4 regions of the Paenibacillus enshidis genome follow, and region 2 is predicted to be linked to each of the others. Evidence: riboswitches for the same ligand, from Rfam matches in the RefSeq annotation. Region 2 holds a riboswitch; each other region holds the start of a gene.
The links. Region 2 has a riboswitch for cyclic di-AMP ahead of ACE41H_RS22030 (C40 family peptidase). Riboswitches for the same ligand answer to the same signal wherever they lie in the genome.

Region 1 (4,284 bases), on a different contig from region 2:
CCAAGGCGGCGGAAGTTCATGGTCTTCACTCCTTCTGTTGATTATCAATAAGATAATATACATTATCTCAAATGCAATAGGTTCTACGCAAAGACATCGATTACGACCCAGCTTGAAATCTATACATAAAAGATATATAGTATGTTTAGAAAAGCTAATCATAGTAAGGATGAGAAACATGGCATACTCTACAGCTTTATCGCAGGGAATTTCGATATTACTCTTTATTCACGCTATGGCGGAGGAACGCTGCTATAGTTATTTATCTACGAAGGTCATTTCAGAGCAATTGAATATTCCTGTTCCGACAACGGCAAAGGTTATCCGCAACCTGAATAGCGCCCAACTGACCATCGCCAAAGAAGGAGCTAAAGGCGGAATAATGCTGGCAAGACCGTTATCGGAGATTACATTTTTTGATGTGTTTCTTGCAGTAGAGCCTGGAAAAGCTTTGTTCAAAATCCATACAGATGTGAACCTTCAAGGACAGCAGGTTGACGAGGTTAAACAAAAAATCGTTGATCATCTGTCTGCAGCCGAGCTTGCCATGCAAGAATCTCTAAAGGAAATGAAGTTAACCGATTTATTGGAATAAGGATGGGTTAACTTTTTTTTGGACAAAACTATATATAATTTATATATAGAATATATTGTTTAGATTGAGAAAGGGGTATGTCTATGAGCTTTGATAATCACTTTGTAGAGGCAGCCAATGGCGTTAAAATTCCGCAATTAGGCTTCGGGGTTTACAAAATCACGAAAAAGGAAGAGTTTGAACGGGCGATTGGTGAAGCGATTCGTATAGGATACCGTCATTTTGATACAGCAAAAATTTATGGAAATGAAGCGGTATTGGGGCAGGAGATTCAAAAAAGCGGAATCCCGCGTGAACAATTTTTCATCACCTCCAAAGTCTGGAATACGGATCATGGATATAAAGCGACCCAAAAAGCTTTTGAACAAACGATAAAAAGGCTGAACGTAGACTACCTTGACATGTATTTGATTCATTTTGCCTCGCCTCATTATATAGAAACCTGGAAAGCCATGGAGGAATTATATGTGGAGGGGAAAATTAAAGTCATCGGGGTTGCGAATTTTGAAATCCGGCATCTTGAACATTTAATGAAGCACTCCGAAATTCCGCCAATGATAAATCAGATTGAGACCCATCCGGAATTTCCGCAAAATGCTTTACATGCGTATCTGAATGAGCATCAAATTCTGCACGAGGCCTGGGCGCCGCTGGGGCAGGGGAATAAAGCTCTGTTTGAACACCCGGAATTGCAGCGAATCGCCCGTAGTCATAACAAAACGGTGGCTCAGGTTATTTTACGATGGCATTTGGAGCGGGGAATCCTTATTATACCCAAGTCATCCAACCCGAGAAGAATTAAAGAAAACAGTGAAATATTTGATTTCAAGCTCAGCGGAGATGAAATGGAGATGATCAGCCGGCTCAATTCAGGCAAAAGGTATGCGATCAACCCGACGGGTTATATCGTTAATCCAATCTATAATGGGCTGATGAAGCTGTTTATAAGGTAGAATCAATGCCAAAGAGGCTCGCGATAGCTTATATCAGCTATATGCGGGCCTTTTGAATGCACGCTCAGCATCGCCGCCATTTATACAGTAAAAGTCCGAAATGGAACTGGCTAAGTCAAGACACTATAATAAGCACTTGATTTCTGAAATAACTCTTCAGGTTCCAGGTCAAATCCTGTACCCGCCGTATGTGTTGCGAATTTGCGTAAGGATGCGGGCTCCGGATATCCCTCATTCTCCTTCCAATTCGCCTCGGCTTCCATCCGGGCACTGAGGTCCAGCAGAGCGGTTTGGGTCATATCCGCCTTGTTTCCTCCCCATAAAATCCGGTGCAGTCTTGTGGTGATAAGTGCTTCTTGAAGGGTCATTCCCTTCAAACTGTGCAGGAAAGATGCCCATTTGACAATATCGAAGCTGCTGTCGTTCACGGACATCACACATTCCCCCCAGCCCGTGCAGGAGCCACAGTTGATCTGCAGCAACCCGTAACGGCAACTCCTCAAAGTTCCTTTTCCCGCCTGGTAACAGGTGCCGATATCAAACTCGAATAGCTGAATCCCTGTAATACGTGCCTCGGTCATGAAGCTCCCTTTTATGCTCATCAAGGGTTGAAGCCGATAGGATAACTTGTAATCCTCCATGTTTCATTTCCTTTCTTTCAGGTCTCGGACGCTTACGAGGTTAGCTGTCGGGTTCGGGCTGAGATTGGCCCTACATGAATTTCGATTCATGATTCACCCCAAGGCTGGTTAAGCCGTTCCGGTTCCCCCGCTTCCCGTGTACAGGAATTCAGCGATTACGGCACTGCGTGTATCTTTCCATTGAACTGAAAAACATAATAGTCCTGATAGTTGAGGATGTAAAGCAGGCTTTTTTCATTTTTACACTTTTTTTACGCCCCCTGCTGAGATCTTAACCCCATTTTTATACCGAACCGTATTATCATTGGCTCTGTGCCGAGGGTAGATGGCTTGTTTCTATCCCGAGAATGAGATCCTGTCACAGGAGGCAACCTATATGAACATTTGAAAACAGAATTGGCGCACTGGCAGCAAGCAGAGCCATCAAGGCGCCGATGTGCGGTCTAATTACAGTGGAAGGTTGTGAAAATATGCTGGATATCGTAATGGTAGTATCTTTGATTCTTTTAGCTTTAATGATGGTTGGCTTGCTGGCCTGGGCTGGCAAAGTTGCGGATGAAGGAAGTGAACGCTCATGATGTGGCTGCTTGGCATCGTTGTTCTTCTGGTCGGCGTGTACCTTACTTACGTGCTGCTGAATCCGGAAAAATTTTAATGTGGTTATAGAGGAAGGAGTTCAAACGTTATGTTTGCTGTACTGTCTATCGGGGTGACGCTGCTGCTGGTTCTGCTGCTGGCACGTCCGGCCGGTCTTTATTTGGCTAAGGTATTTAACTATGAGCCGTCCGGACTGGATAAATGGTTCGGGTGGATCGAGAAGCCGATCTTTGCGCTTGGCGGCATCCGCCGGGACCATCAGTCCTGGAAGCAATACGCCTTGTCTGTTGTGCTTAGCAATTTGGTGATGATTGCTTTGGTATATTTAATATTCCGGGTACAAAGGTTTCTGCCGCTGAACCCGTCCGGCATTGATAATATGGAGCCGACGCTTGCCTTTAACACGGCGATAAGCTTTATGACCAATACGGATCTCCAGCATTACAGCGGGGAGAGTGGCCTTTCCTATTTCTCGCAAATGATAGCCATCGTATTTATGATGTTTATGTCCCCCGCTACGGGGCTTGCGGTGGGCATCGCCGTGATCAGAGGACTTGCGGGCAAGCCTCTTGGCAACTTCTTTGTGGACCTGGTCCGCGCGATCACTCGTATCTATTTGCCCATTGCCTTTGTTGCGGCATTAATTTTTATCGCGCTTGGTGTGCCGCAGACGCTGGATGTTACAGCTGTAGCGCATACAATTGGCGGAGAGGTACAGGAGATTGCACGCGGTCCGATAGGATCGTTCCTGTCCATAAAGCAATTGGGAAATAACGGCGGCGGATATGTCGGAGTCAACTCGGCCCATCCGTTCGAGAACCCGGACGCTATCAGCAACATGCTGCAGATCTTGCTCATGATGCTGCTCGTTACGGCCTTGCCCTTTACGTATGGCAAAATGGTTGGCAACGCCAAGCAGGGGCGTGTTCTGTTCGTGTCGATGGCGATGCTCTTCATCGTTATGCTGGGCATTTCCCTGAGCGCGGAGAGTGCGGGCAATCCTGCCCTGAACGCCATGGGAATCCAGCATGAACAAGGCAGTATGGAAGGCAAAGAGGTCCGCTTCGGCGTGGCGCAATCCTCCCTGTATTCCGTGGTCACCACCGCATCCGAGACGGGTGCTGTCAATACGATGCATGACACGCTGACGCCGATTGCCGGATTGATCACGCTTGCGAATATGATGCTGAACACGGTGTTTGGCGGTGTGGGTGTAGGTCTCGTCAACGTATTGATGTACGCAATGATCGGTGTGTTTTTGTCTGGTCTGATGGTCGGGCGAACGCCTGAATTTCTCGGCAAGAAGATCGAAGGGCGGGAGATGAAGCTGATCGCGGTTACGATGCTGATTCACCCGTTGCTGATCCTGGCGCCGACAGCGCTGGCCCTGTATACAAATCCGGATACGATCTCGAATCCCGGGTTCCACGGGCTGACACAGGCCTTGTATGAATTCACGTCCGCAGCCGCGAATAATGGCTCCGGCTTTGAAGGACTT
Region 2 (4,284 bases):
CAGATTGGCTACGGCATCGGCCTGCTATTTATCGTCCCATTGGGGGATATTGTTGAAAACAGGAGGTTGGTTGTAGGTGCCCTGCTGCTCACTACACTGTCTCTGCTTACCCTGGCGGTGGCTCCAAGCGCCGCACTGTTTCTTCTTGCGGCCGCAATGATCGGGATCGGATCGGTGGCAGCGCAGATTTTGGTGCCTTATGCGGCCCATCTTGCCCCTGACGAAACCCGCGGGCGTGTCGTGGGAAATGTGATGAGCGGCTTGCTGCTCGGCATTATGCTTGCACGTCCGCTGTCCAGCATGGTCGCTGATCTGCTGGGCTGGCGTTCTGTATTCGTCTTATCCGCCGTACTGATTCTTGTGCTGGCTCTGGTTCTGGCCAAGGCGCTTCCTGCCAGAAAGCCGGTGACAAACGAATCTTACTCCAGGCTCATCGGATCGATGTGGCATCTGCTGAAAACTACGCCAATCCTGCGGCGCCGGGCCATTTATCATGCTGCTGTATTTGGGACCTTCAGCTTGTTCTGGACGACGGTTTCGCTCTTACTGACAGGGCCTGCATTTCATTTTTCGCAAACGGAAGTGGCACTGTTTGCCTTAGCGGGAGTATCTGGCGCGATCGCGGCACCGATTGCCGGCCGTCTTGCGGACCGGGGTTGGATTCGGCCGGCAACAGGGCTTGCTTTGGCTGCAGTCATCATTTCACTGGCTCTGCCTTTCATGGTTCATACCCGTTCGGTGCTTACCGTAACCATATTAGTCTTTTCTGCGATTCTTTTAGACATGGGCGTGTCGGCTAATCTGGTTCTCAGCCAGCGTGCGATTTTTGCCCTTGGAGCCGAGGTGCGCAGCCGGTTGAACGGCTTGTTTATGGCTATCTTTTTTGCAGGTGGAGCCCTGGGCTCTGCAGCGGGCGGATGGGCTTATGACCTGGGGGGCTGGAAGGCGGCGTCCGTCATAGGCATTGCCCTGCCAGCCATGGCACTGATCTATTATTTTACGGAGCGCCAACAGGTTCAAAAGGCTACAGCATCAAAATAATGTATACCCCCGCCAAAACAAGATACAAAATGGAGTAGCGGCGGTCGGTCTTCCAATCCCGGGAAGCCATGGCTATAAACAGGACGAACAAGGCATAGGGTGTTATGTTATATTCCACAAAAAATAGTGCGCAGATCAGTGCGATCAGTACAGCTCCTACAATTACGTTGTACCAAAGGGGATATCTTTTCATCAAGATCAACTCCCGTCGCTTGTTAAATCTATATTAACATAAGATTAACACGCCTCCGAAAGAAGTCCGACTCCGATAATAATATGGAAGCATTCAACCGGTTGAAGGAACTGCCACGACCGGTTTTTTACATGCCATCTTGACGGTGTTTTCCTCCAACCTGCGTGTAATATGTTTCTCGATTCAGCTAACTATGCATTACGTGTTTACATTTTTGTTTCTTTTGTGTTACTTTTATGGACTTCTTTTTTTAGTGATATATAGCCATTTTATCTTCGATCTATAAGGGTATTTCTTCCATTGACAAAGAGCATTCGGGTATATTACTCTGATTAAGGTTACAAAATTTTAATATTTGCCGAATTTCATTGTGTTTGAAAACGGGGGAACCATTCCGGGTGAATTATTCTTGTACATAAAAGAGTAAAGGGAACCTTCTACCTAACCCTCAGCTAACTCCGTAGGCGTTGAAGGGAGAACATTTTTTTGAAAAAAGCGATATTGTCGATTTTTGGAGCTGCCGTACTGTTTACATCCGGGGCTGCCACTACACATGCCAGCGAAGCACAAATCAACAGCTATGTTAGTCAGGTTGCAGGCACTCCATACAAATATGGGGGCACCACAACTGCAGGATTCGATTGTTCCGGTTTTATTCTGTACATATTCAACAAGTTTAGTTTGGACTTGCCCCGCACTTCCCAACAGCAGGCTAACGCAGGTATAGCAGTCGCCAAAGAAGATCTCCGGGCGGGAGACCTGGTGTTTTTTAACACAAGCGGACGCGGCATTTCCCATGCCGGCATCTATTTGGGGAACAATCAGTTTGCCCATTCCTCAAGCAGCCAGGGTGTTACTGTCAGCAGCCTGTCGGAGTCTTATTATCAGAACAGATATGTAACTGCCCGCCGCGTCATCAGCCAGACAAGCTATGCCCAAATGGTGAGCGAAGCGCGTTGACGAAATGAAAGAGGACAAGCCTGAAGTTATTTTCAGGTTTGTCCTCTTTTGCTATCCGGTCATGCACTTTGCACAGATTGGGAATACTGCATTGACAATCCTCTCCTTCACTACATATAATAAATTCAAAACACATGAACAATTATTCATATATAGTTATTTGGCTGCCAGGAAGGGGAGGAGCCTCATGGGTACAGCGGTTGAAAAGGTGAAACGGGAGCTTATACTGGAAGGCCTGGACTGTGCGAATTGCGCCATGAAGATTGAGAACGGTGTGAAGAAGCTGGACGGGGTTATGGACTGTTCTGTTAACTTTGTAAGCAAGACACTTACGATGGAAGTGGACAAAACGCATGATCAGGATGTCGTCACAGCAGCCAGGAAAAAAGTGAATCAGTTGGAGCCTCATATTCAGGTCGTGGAGAAGGGGAACGGAGCTGCTGCGAAAGCGGCCATAAGCCATGTGGCTGCACAGAATGGTCATAACCACGATCATGCTCACGACCACAGTCACGGGCACAGCCATGATCATGGGGCGGGCAATACGAAACGCATGATCATTCGCTTGATTGCAGGTGCCCTTCTTACAGGAGTCGGGTTATTGTCACCTGTTACGGGAGTAGCGGAGTTTGCGCTGTTCGCCGTCGCTTATCTTATTGTTGGCGGTGACATTGTCCTCAGAGCTGTTAAAAATATCCTCAGAGGTCAGGTGTTCGACGAGCATTTTCTGATGTCCATCGCCACCATCGGCGCCTTTGCCATTCAGCAGTATCCCGAAGGCGTGGCCGTCATGCTGTTCTATCAGGTAGGTGAGCTGTTCCAGAGCATAGCTGTGAGCCGGTCGCGCAAGTCCATCAGCAGCCTGATGGATATCCGGCCTGATTATGCCAACCTGCAGATGGGAATTGAGACGAAGCGGGTGGCCCCGGAAGAGGTTCGTGTCGGTGATCTCATCATAGTGAAGCCTGGCGAGCGGGTCCCGCTCGACGGCAAAGTGCTGGAGGGCAGAACCGCCATGGACACCTCGGCTTTAACAGGCGAATCCGTGCCGCGCGAGGTCGAGCCCGGGGATGAGGTATTAAGCGGCTTTGTTAACAAAAACGGAGTATTGACCGTTGAAGTTGCTAAAAGCTACGGTGAATCCACCGTTTCCAAAATTTTGGAGCTGGTACAAAATGCAAGCAGCAAGAAGGCGCCGACGGAGCAGTTTATTACGAAATTCGCACGCTATTATACGCCGGTTGTCGTCATTGTCGCCACCCTGCTGGCCGTCGTGCCGCCATTGCTGATCAGTGGTGCCACGTTTTCCGAATGGGTCTACCGTGCTCTGGTGTTTCTCGTTATTTCCTGCCCTTGCGCGTTGGTGGTGTCCATTCCGCTCGGATTTTTCGGCGGGATCGGGGCGGCCTCCAGGCAAGGTGTGCTCGTGAAGGGCAGCAACTATCTTGAAGCCCTGAATGATGTAAAATATGTCGTATTCGATAAAACAGGCACCCTTACGAAAGGGGCCTTTACCGTGACCGGGATTTATCCAGCTAACGGGGCAACCCGGGAGGAGCTGCTCCGCAGCGCTGCTTATGCCGAGCTCCATTCCAATCACCCGATTGCCGAATCCATTCGCGCAGCTTACGGGCAAGAGCTGCAGGCGGCTGATGTTCAGGAATATAACGAAATCGCGGGCCACGGCATTCAGGTGCGGTTTGAAGGAAAACAGATTCTGGCCGGCAATGCCAAGCTCATGAACCGGGAGCAGATTCCTTTCGAGACACCTGAAGAACCGGGAACGGTCGTGCACGTAGCTATCGATGGGAGCTATGCGGGGTATATCGTCATTGCGGACGAGATTAAGGAGGATGCGGAACAGACCATCCGCTCCTTGAAAGAGCTGGGCATGAAAAAGACGATCATGCTTACCGGTGATGCGAAAGCTGTTGGTGAGGCCGTAGGCCGGAAGCTTGGTCTGGACGAAGTGCACGCCGAGCTCCTGCCGCAGCATAAGGTAGAGGAGATTGAGAAGCTGGACCGGCAAAAAGCACGCAGGGACAAAATTGCCTTTATCGGTGACGGCATGAATGATACTCCCGTACTTG
Region 3 (4,284 bases), on a different contig from region 2:
CAATCAGTACGTATATGGCAGCCAAATGGCTGATTTTGCGGTAGACAGCATTCAGCTGCGCAAGCTGGAGAATGGCATGTACGAGTCTGCCGTTACCGTGTCCAAAAAGGGCGGCGACGTGCCGGCCGTACCTATCCAAGTAGCATTCAAGGATAAAAGCAGCATACAGAAGACATGGGACGGCAAACAGCAGAAGGTAACCTACCGTTTTCAAAGCAGGTCCCCTGCAGTCTCGGTGGTCATTGATCCTCTTCATACGATCCCTCTGGAGAACAACCACCTGAATAACACACTGCTGGCTGAGCTGCCGGAGAAAACCGAAACACGCTGGCTTCTGGGGATGACCAGGCTGGCTGAAGCTTTGATTAGAAGTCTGTCATGGTGAGGTGTCCGCAGGTGATGAATTCTGTCAAAGAGGGTTGGACGCTCGTCCGCTTGCATTTTTTTATCGTAATTCTGCTGTTTATCTACCGTCTTGCTTGGGGAGTATTCAACTATAAGTACACTGAATCGGGTATCGTGCCTCTGCTGCTGCGCTATCCGGGAAGCGGCCAGAGCGAGCTCAACCGGACCTTATTCTGGATGGAAAGCCAGATTGCATTGGCGCAAAGCTCTTCCGTCCATCTGTATTTGTGGGTTCTGCTTGCGGTCATCGTGCTGCGCATGCTGCTGACCCCGTTGGTCCGGGCGGGTGTATATTACAGCCTGCATATGAAGAGACAGCAGGGGCGGCGCTCCTTTCTCACCGGCATCCGTCTGTTCTGGCGTTCGTCCCTTTTATATTACACGGTTGAAACCTGCCTTCTGCTGCTTCCCGGGTACTGGATTGTACCGCGTCTGCTGCAGACTCTGTCCGGTTCGCTGCAAGAACCGCTTCTTGCCGCCGTCCACCTTCTCCCTTACATCGTTTTATGGGGCATTTTGGCCTGGCTCATCCGTCAATGCGTGATGTACATGCAGTTCGGAACGATCAGCGGGAGGGGCGCATGGTTCTCGCTCGCCTGCTGCATGCGGTGTATTCTCCCCGGCATCGGAATATCCGCAGTGCTCGGAGCATCTGTCATCGTCCTGCTCTCTATCTTTAGCGTCTCTGGCTGGCTGTGGACAGGGTTGCTTGCACTCATCCTTCACCAGACTTATCATTTCATTTCTTCACTTTTTACAATATGGCACACATCTGCACAGTATTATTTATGGAATACTACTTGTGATTCGTTCACCAAGGAGTAAAATGATGCCAGCGTCTGCTGAAAATAATCTCATGTAAATTCTTTTAACATAGTACTTTCGATATTTTTAGTCTCTGTTTTAGCAGAGACTATTTTTTTACAGCTTTTTGCTATGAAACATTTGCCAAACTATGCTTCCTTTGTTACAATAGTCCCTGTGAACTGATAGTAACAACTTTGTAATTATTGCTGTAACCTTTTTAGACAACCTATTCATGAACGATCATATGCTTCAAGGTGCACATCTAGTAAAGCCGAATTCCCGGCACCGGGAAGCGGGGGAACCAGTTTTGGGTGAATTGATCTCGCATCAGAGGGATCATAGGGGAGCCTTCTACCGAACCCTTAAGCTAACTTCGCAGGCGTTGGAAGGGGTTTGTATTTTTTTGAAAAAGAAGCTAGCTATCGCAGCCATGAGTGCAGCAATCGCCTTCGCGGGCCTTTCATTCGGCGCTGGAAGCGTGTATGCGGACTCCAAAATGGACCAGGTCATCCAGGATGCCAAAGGCACCTCTTATAGAGCAGGCGGCACCACGCTGAGCGGATTTGACTGTTCCGGATTTACGAGTTATGTATTTGACCAGCTTGGGCTTGATCTTCCCCGCCAATCCTCCACCCAGTTCGAAGCGGGAACCGCTGTTTCGCGGGATGAAATGAGACCTGGAGACCTGGTATTCTTCAACACGAATGGAAGAGGAGTTTCTCATGTAGGGATTTATGTAGGTGACGGCAGATTTGCCCACTCCTCCTCATCACGTGGTGTCACCGTCAGTTCGTTGGGCGAAAGCTACTACGCTGATCGATACCTTGGTGCCAAACGTGTCATGAGTACATCCACTTACGAATCTGTTGCCCTTGATTAGAAATTATTTACATCATAACTTCAGCAGCTTCGATTCCCGCCGGAATTGAGGCTTTTTTTGTTGCCAAACAGGCTTAACCGAAGTACCCTTTTTAAGAAGGGATACGTAAGGGGGAAAAATATGTCCGCCGAATCAACAAGCTATCAGATCGTTCCGATGAGTGAAGAGCAGGCAGCTGCCATAAGTGAGTGGAAATATAAACCGCCCTATGACATTTATGGCTGGCTGCCTTGGGAGCAGATGAAGGCTCTCGACATCGAATTTGCCAACCCGGAGCTGCGAAGCTCCCAATATGTCGCTGTATTGGATGAGTCAGGTGGCCTATGCGGGTTTGCCCAATATTTTCCCATGGAAGAGGTGACCCGTCTTGGGCTCGGAATGCGGCCGGAATTATGCGGTCATGGACACGGTGCGGAGTTTGTCCGGGCTATCGCTGAGGAAGCCAGGCGCCGTGCGCCGCAAAATGAGATCGACCTCGAAGTCCTCGTCTGGAACAAACGGGCCATCAGGGCCTACCGTTCTGCAGGCTTTCGCATTACCGATGCCTATGAGCGGCAAACTCCGGACGGGATGAAGCCTTTTTATTGTATGGTCTACAATAGCGGGGAAGACGCAGACCCTATACCAAACGCCCTGGATTCAGAGTCTTAGCTCTACCCAGGGCGTTTGCTATTTGATCGCTTATTGCGGTCCGTTGATTTGCCGTTGCAAGGTTAATCCAGGATTAATCCTCCGAACGCATGTGTTCGAATGCTTCATTGTACTGCTGTGCTTCTTTTATATCTACTGCTGTAATCCCGCCTTCATCCCACGAGGTGAGGCGCAGCGTAACCGTCTTGTAATCAATGGTAATAAACGGATGGTGATTGAATGCTTCCGAAATACCGGCTACTTCATCCACGAATGCGATTCCTCTCATAAAGCTGGAAAAGACGTATTTCCGAACAATCCAGCGTCCCTCCTCTAGCTCCCAGCCCTCTAATCTCTCCAGATGAGCCTCTATTTCTTCTAATGTAAAAGGCATAGTATTCCTGCTCCTCTCCGTGATACGGAAGCCGTTCCTGATGTTATTGGGGCCAGCCCTTATGACCGTGTTCATATTACCATGGCTTCGCTGAGAAATCCAATGGCTATGTTATACGAGGGATACGAAGGTCAGCTCCTCTTCACCGATCAGAATGTCGATCCGGTAACGGTTTCGGTCATGAATGATGACACCGCTCCCGACCGTAATAACAGACTCTTCTCCAAGCGCGTAAAAGAGATCCTCGGCCAGCGCTTCCTGAACCTCAGCTCGTTCCGCACTCTCCAGACGCTCCCATTCCTCCTCTTCCATTTCAAAAAAAAGGTAACTGTCCGGAATACGCCCTACTGCGTCCGTCAACTCCTTCAGAATGAGTTCATATTCTCTTCCATGCCTAACACCCATGTGAGCCCTCCACTCTTCTCCATTCCGGATTTGGAATCCTGTTCTCAAAATTGTCATTTAACAGCGTTGTCTTCATTATACCGTGAAATCCCCCTAAAAAAAAAAGGGGCTTTTGTCGATAAATATGGTAGTCCGTTTCACCAAAATACGTTGGAGGGCAAGGATGTCCCCTGGCCGGACCGGATGTTCTACCAATTTCTCATGGACGAGGTGTACAATGCAAATTTCATCAATTATAGGACTTGCACTCGGGCTCATATCCCTGGTTGTCGGCATGATCCTCAAAGGGGCGCCTGTCGTCAATTTGGTTAATAACCCTGCAGCTTACATGATTATCTTTGTAGGCACAGCCGCCAGTGTATTCATGGCCTTCCCGATGTCGGACATGAAGAGAGTACCCAAGCTTTTCAAAATTATTTTCACTGAGCAAAAGCTGCCTGACCGCCAGCAATTGATCACTACATTTATGGAATGGGCCTCCATTACCCGCCGTGAAGGTCTGCTCGCCCTTGAGCCCAAGGTGGAAGAGATCGACAACGCCTTTCTGCGCAGCGGAATGCGGATGATTATTGACGGCAATGATCAGGAATTCGTACGGGATGTGCTTATGGAGGATATCAATGCAACGGAGGAAAGGCACCGGTCCGGTGCGCTGATCTTTTCCCAAGCCGGTATGTATGCTCCGACACTGGGGGTGCTCGGGGCGGTAGTCGGTCTGATCGCAGCTCTTGCCGATCTCAGTGATATGGAGAAGCTCTCTCAC
Region 4 (4,284 bases), on a different contig from region 2:
GGAACATCGTCAGCCGCTTATGAAGCTGCTTGCCGTTGCAATAACCGATGCCCAGGATGTTGCCTAACGCCATCCTGCGGGAGGCCGCCCGTGGATGTGTGATCATGCCCGCGTCAATAAGGTCCTCCCAATCGATCAGGGGGCGCGCATCCTCTACCGTAGTATGAACTCTGGCGAGTGCGTGACGGATCGCTTCAGGAGAAGCATTCTCTACCCCGATATCCCCTTTCCGGGTCGCTTCCGCCTCCGGAATAAAGGCCTGCTTGCACCCCGGTACCCTGGAGGCAATAATCTTGCGTATCCGCTCCCCGGCGTGATCCGGATCGGTCAGGATAATGATCCCCCGCCGCTTCTGGGCCATGGCAATTTTGCGAATCGTCGTGGCATTGATGGCAGATCCGCCCGTTTCAATCGTGTCGGCCTGGACCGCCCTTTTGATGGCCACCGTATCATCCCGGCCCTCCACTACGATGACTTCCTTAATCATGAATCTATCTTCCTTCCCGATGCTCTCATCCCGAGCTTGGCTTTAGCACAAAATAAAAATAAGAAGAGGATGATCCTCCCCTTCTTAGCATGGCATCTTTATGATCTTAATACTATCCTAACCAGCGATTGAATTACAAGCTCTAACATTCCCGCCTGCGGTTAATTCAACTCCGGTCTGACCGGACCGATGACATACACCGTCATTCCTGATTTACGGCCAAAATTCATCGCCTGATTCAAACTCTCATAATACACATCGATTTTGTTGCCTTTTATGGCGCCGCCAGTATCCTCAGCACGACGGAAGCCCAGACCTTCAATATATACCCACCAGCCTATTGGAATGACATTAGGGTCCACAGCAATGGTGCGTCCTTCAGTAACACGTGTGCCGGAGGATGTCCGGGTGCCTATGCCAGGCTGCTGCGCAGAGTAAGCCGTCATGGATACATTGCTTAAAACTTTTGTATATTTAAATTCTACTCCTGCCCGGCTGATCGTATTGGCACTGGCCATCTTTGCGGAACCGGAAGGTCCGATAGATGCCGCCAGTACAACAGGTTTCTTCTTCGTACCTACTGCAATAACCTTGTCAACACGATTCGTAGCGACTTCTTTGTTTACCATACGCTTTGAAACCAGTTTCCCGTCATGATACACCTTCTCAATATTCTGGACCATGACTCCATCCTTGCCGCTCACCAAGGTGCGGTTATCTCCCTTGTACAAGCTTGGATCAGCCGTCTTGACGACTCTGAAAGGAATCTCTGCCTTTTGTTGAACCTTCTGCTTCGTGACACGAACAATTTTTATATCCATGTTAGAAGAGATTTTGGTATCCGGTGAGGGGGAAACCTTATCTTCCGGTGACAATTCGTAGCCCAAGGTTCGAATAGCGTCTTCTACTGTATTTTCGGTGGTGTACAGCTGCTTGGTTTCATAGCCTGCGGATACGTTCACTGGCGCAGCCCGTTTAATGACTACCCGGTCCCCATTCTGTACAGCTCCGTTCACCGGCATGGAAATCTTGTCATGAGGTGCCAGTGTAATAGAATGCTCCTCCAGAACATCCTGCAAACTTTCTCCGCGGGTCTCAACCGCTTGAGGCTGACCGTTGATGACCAGAACTACTTGTTTCTTTGTCTGCGTGTACACCAGAATAGAGATTGTGACTGTTAGTGCGATTAGAAAAATAGCGACCAATGATGCGTGGCGCAATTTTTCATGCTTCCATCGCAACGCGTAAGACATGCTGGATGAGCGTGACTCATGGGTCTCCCCTTGTTGGAAAATTCCCACTTCTCCGTCCTCCTTCATAGCCTCGCCGTCTGAGAGTAATACATGATTGAAGTTGACGCGACTATACCAGATTTTCTACAAGACAAGCCTGACTGCAGCCTGCCCTGCATCATGTTCCCGTCTTCGCAGCATGGCGCCCCCCTTTACTGGTCATAACTCCGTTATGTAACAGTATGTGGGCACACTCTCCCATATTCATAAACTAAAAAAGTCAAGAAAGAGTTAAGAGAGCTCTTTCGTGACTTCCGTCAATGACATATGCGGAAAATCCATACACGAGGTAGCTTCTCTCTTGATACGCTTACGGGGTTAGCTGTCGGATTCGGACGTAGAGAGTCGCCCTAGTTCAGGTCACCCGCTCATGGCGGCTGCCTTCACATTCACCCCTAAGACCCAGAAAAGAAATCGAACTATGACGTCCGGCATAAGCGAAGGTACATGCACACGACAATACGTCTATGTCTGTACGCTCTCCTTATGGCCTGCCACCATATCGGTTCCCCCGTTCTCCATAACAGAGATTAAGCGAGACTGGTTCATGAAATGAACTACTGAATTTGCCACTTTACATAGCATCAATAATTCACTGAAACGATGATATCCTGTTTACATGCATGTTGTAAAGCAGCTTTCAAGTGCTTTTCTCTAAATAATCGGTTAAAATATTGTAATAATCGCGGTTTTCCCGGAACATTTTTATGTTTAGCTCCGTATAGGATACTTTTTTAATGATTTATCTCTCATTTTCTCCGTATGTAAAATCGTTCCAGCCCATTTTTGGTGGTGATCGCCGCCAATTCCTCCACGGAAATTCCCTTAATTTGGGCAGCTGCCTCAGCCACCAATCTCACATAGGCCGACTCGTTTCGTTTGCCTCTGAAGGGATGGGGAGTCAGGTAAGGGGAATCGGTTTCAATCAATAAGCGATCCAGCGGCACCTGCGCCAAAACCTCTTTCGGCTGACGCGCATTTTTGAAGGTAATCGGGCCTCCAAAGGACAAATGAAATTCCATATTCAGACATAATTTAGCGATTTCCCAGCTGCCAGAGAACGAATGCATAATTCCTCCAACCTCATGTGCTTTCTCTTCACGCAAAATTTTCACGATATCCTCGTGCGCATCCCGGTTGTGAATGACAATCGGCATCCCCAACTCCCGGGCAAGTCCGATTTGCTGGCGCAGCACCCGCTGCTGAACATCCTTCGGAGAAGTATCCCAATGGTAATCCAGCCCAATTTCCCCAATGGCCACGACCTTCTCATGCTTGCAAAGCGATGCAATCCATTCCAAATCCCCATCCTGCATGGTGATGGCATCAACAGGATGCCATCCGACAGCAGCATAAATAAAATCATAAGTTTCGGCAAGCTCCATTGTACTGGGAATAGTTTCTCTATTAAACCCGACATTGACCATTCGCGTAACTCCGGCTTCGACGGCGTTTGATATGATTTGCTCTCTGTCTTCATTAAATGACGGCGAATCAAGATGGGTATGCGTATCAAATAATTCCAAGGATTGTTCCTCCTTAATTGGTTTTAATTTAGATTAATTTCTTTCTTTGGCAATTTTCAATTTTTGCAATCTTCTATATCATGATGCTTAGATTAAAAAGAAATGATTTGAAGGCTATTTAACAAACAATTTCTGGATGTCGGGCGGCAGCTTATCCTTAATTTGCTCCAATTTATTTTGCGGGTAATACAGATGGTATTTCCCCCGGTGAATACCGCTGATTGAGCGTACGATATCCGACACTTCGGATATTTCGCGCACACCGCCCTCCCGGTCAAGCAGCAAAATCTGATTCTCTGTCGATCCGTCCTTCCGGAATACATCATAAGGAAGGTCTGTCGGAAAATCAATTTCCAGGTCATAGTCGGGGTGAAGTCCAGCCTTCGCGAGGGCAGCCCGCAAATCGTCAATCATACTCATATCCATAGAGTCGATTTGCACATATTTATATAGCCTGCGATCCATAAAACGCGAACACAGGTCGCTCAGAACAGGGTCCTCTTCCTTCTTCCATAAATTAAATACAGTTTGTATCAGGGATTCATCCAGCATTAAATACTGGCTGACTGTCAGATCTCCACGGATTAAGTCGGGAAGAGGATCAAGCAGAAATCCGAAGGTATACCCCTGATTCATTAGCTCCTTGGCTCTCCGGAAAATGAGCCGCAGTATAATTTCCGAGCTGCGGGTCACCGGATGAAAATAAATTTGCCAGTACATTTGGTAACGGGACATCAGGTAGTCTTCCACGGCATGCATTCCCGAGTCCTTGACGACAATACGGCCCTTATGAGGGCGAAGCAAGCGCAGAATGCGGTCAAGGTCGATGGTGCCATAATTAACGCCTGTCTGGTAGGCGTCCCGCAGCAGATAATCCATTCTGTCCGCATCAAGCGGACTCGTTACCAAATTGACTACGATCGGTTTATCGTAGGTTTTTGAGATCACGGCAGCGACCTTTTCCGGAAACCCGGGTTCA

Region 1: another riboswitch for cyclic di-AMP. It lies ahead of ACE41H_RS17315 (hypothetical protein); the one in region 2 lies ahead of ACE41H_RS22030 (C40 family peptidase).
Region 3: another riboswitch for cyclic di-AMP. It lies ahead of ACE41H_RS20415 (C40 family peptidase); the one in region 2 lies ahead of ACE41H_RS22030 (C40 family peptidase).
Region 4: another riboswitch for cyclic di-AMP. It lies ahead of ACE41H_RS19785 (resuscitation-promoting factor); the one in region 2 lies ahead of ACE41H_RS22030 (C40 family peptidase).

Annotation. Positions count from the first base shown of each region.
Region 1 covers NZ_JBHHMI010000017.1:4,152-8,435, forward strand. Annotated here, with positions in the region: gene ACE41H_RS17300 (aldo/keto reductase) at 1-20, opposite strand, end outside; gene ACE41H_RS17305 (RrF2 family transcriptional regulator) at 179-595, shown strand; gene ACE41H_RS17310 (aldo/keto reductase) at 679-1,548, shown strand; gene ACE41H_RS17315 (hypothetical protein) at 1,659-2,189, opposite strand; cyclic di-AMP (ydaO/yuaA leader) riboswitch at 2,204-2,353, opposite strand; gene kdpF (K(+)-transporting ATPase subunit F) at 2,767-2,844, shown strand; gene kdpA (potassium-transporting ATPase subunit KdpA) at 2,875-4,284, shown strand, end outside.
Region 2 covers NZ_JBHHMI010000031.1:43,966-48,249, reverse strand. Annotated here, with positions in the region: gene ACE41H_RS22040 (MFS transporter) at 1-1,041, shown strand, start outside; gene ACE41H_RS22035 (hypothetical protein) at 1,025-1,234, opposite strand; cyclic di-AMP (ydaO/yuaA leader) riboswitch at 1,581-1,716, shown strand; gene ACE41H_RS22030 (C40 family peptidase) at 1,721-2,194, shown strand; gene ACE41H_RS22025 (heavy metal translocating P-type ATPase) at 2,382-4,284, shown strand, end outside.
Region 3 covers NZ_JBHHMI010000025.1:30,064-34,347, reverse strand. Annotated here, with positions in the region: gene ACE41H_RS20425 (M1 family metallopeptidase) at 1-385, shown strand, start outside; gene ACE41H_RS20420 (hypothetical protein) at 400-1,230, shown strand; cyclic di-AMP (ydaO/yuaA leader) riboswitch at 1,472-1,609, shown strand; gene ACE41H_RS20415 (C40 family peptidase) at 1,616-2,092, shown strand; gene ACE41H_RS20410 (GNAT family N-acetyltransferase) at 2,213-2,743, shown strand; gene ACE41H_RS20405 (4a-hydroxytetrahydrobiopterin dehydratase) at 2,817-3,116, opposite strand; gene ACE41H_RS20400 (hypothetical protein) at 3,228-3,521, opposite strand; gene motA (flagellar motor stator protein MotA) at 3,739-4,284, shown strand, end outside.
Region 4 covers NZ_JBHHMI010000023.1:10,454-14,737, reverse strand. Annotated here, with positions in the region: gene rnmV (ribonuclease M5) at 1-487, opposite strand, end outside; gene ACE41H_RS19785 (resuscitation-promoting factor) at 649-1,788, opposite strand; cyclic di-AMP (ydaO/yuaA leader) riboswitch at 2,071-2,326, opposite strand; gene ACE41H_RS19780 (TatD family hydrolase) at 2,529-3,305, opposite strand; gene ACE41H_RS19775 (HD domain-containing protein) at 3,420-4,284, opposite strand, start outside.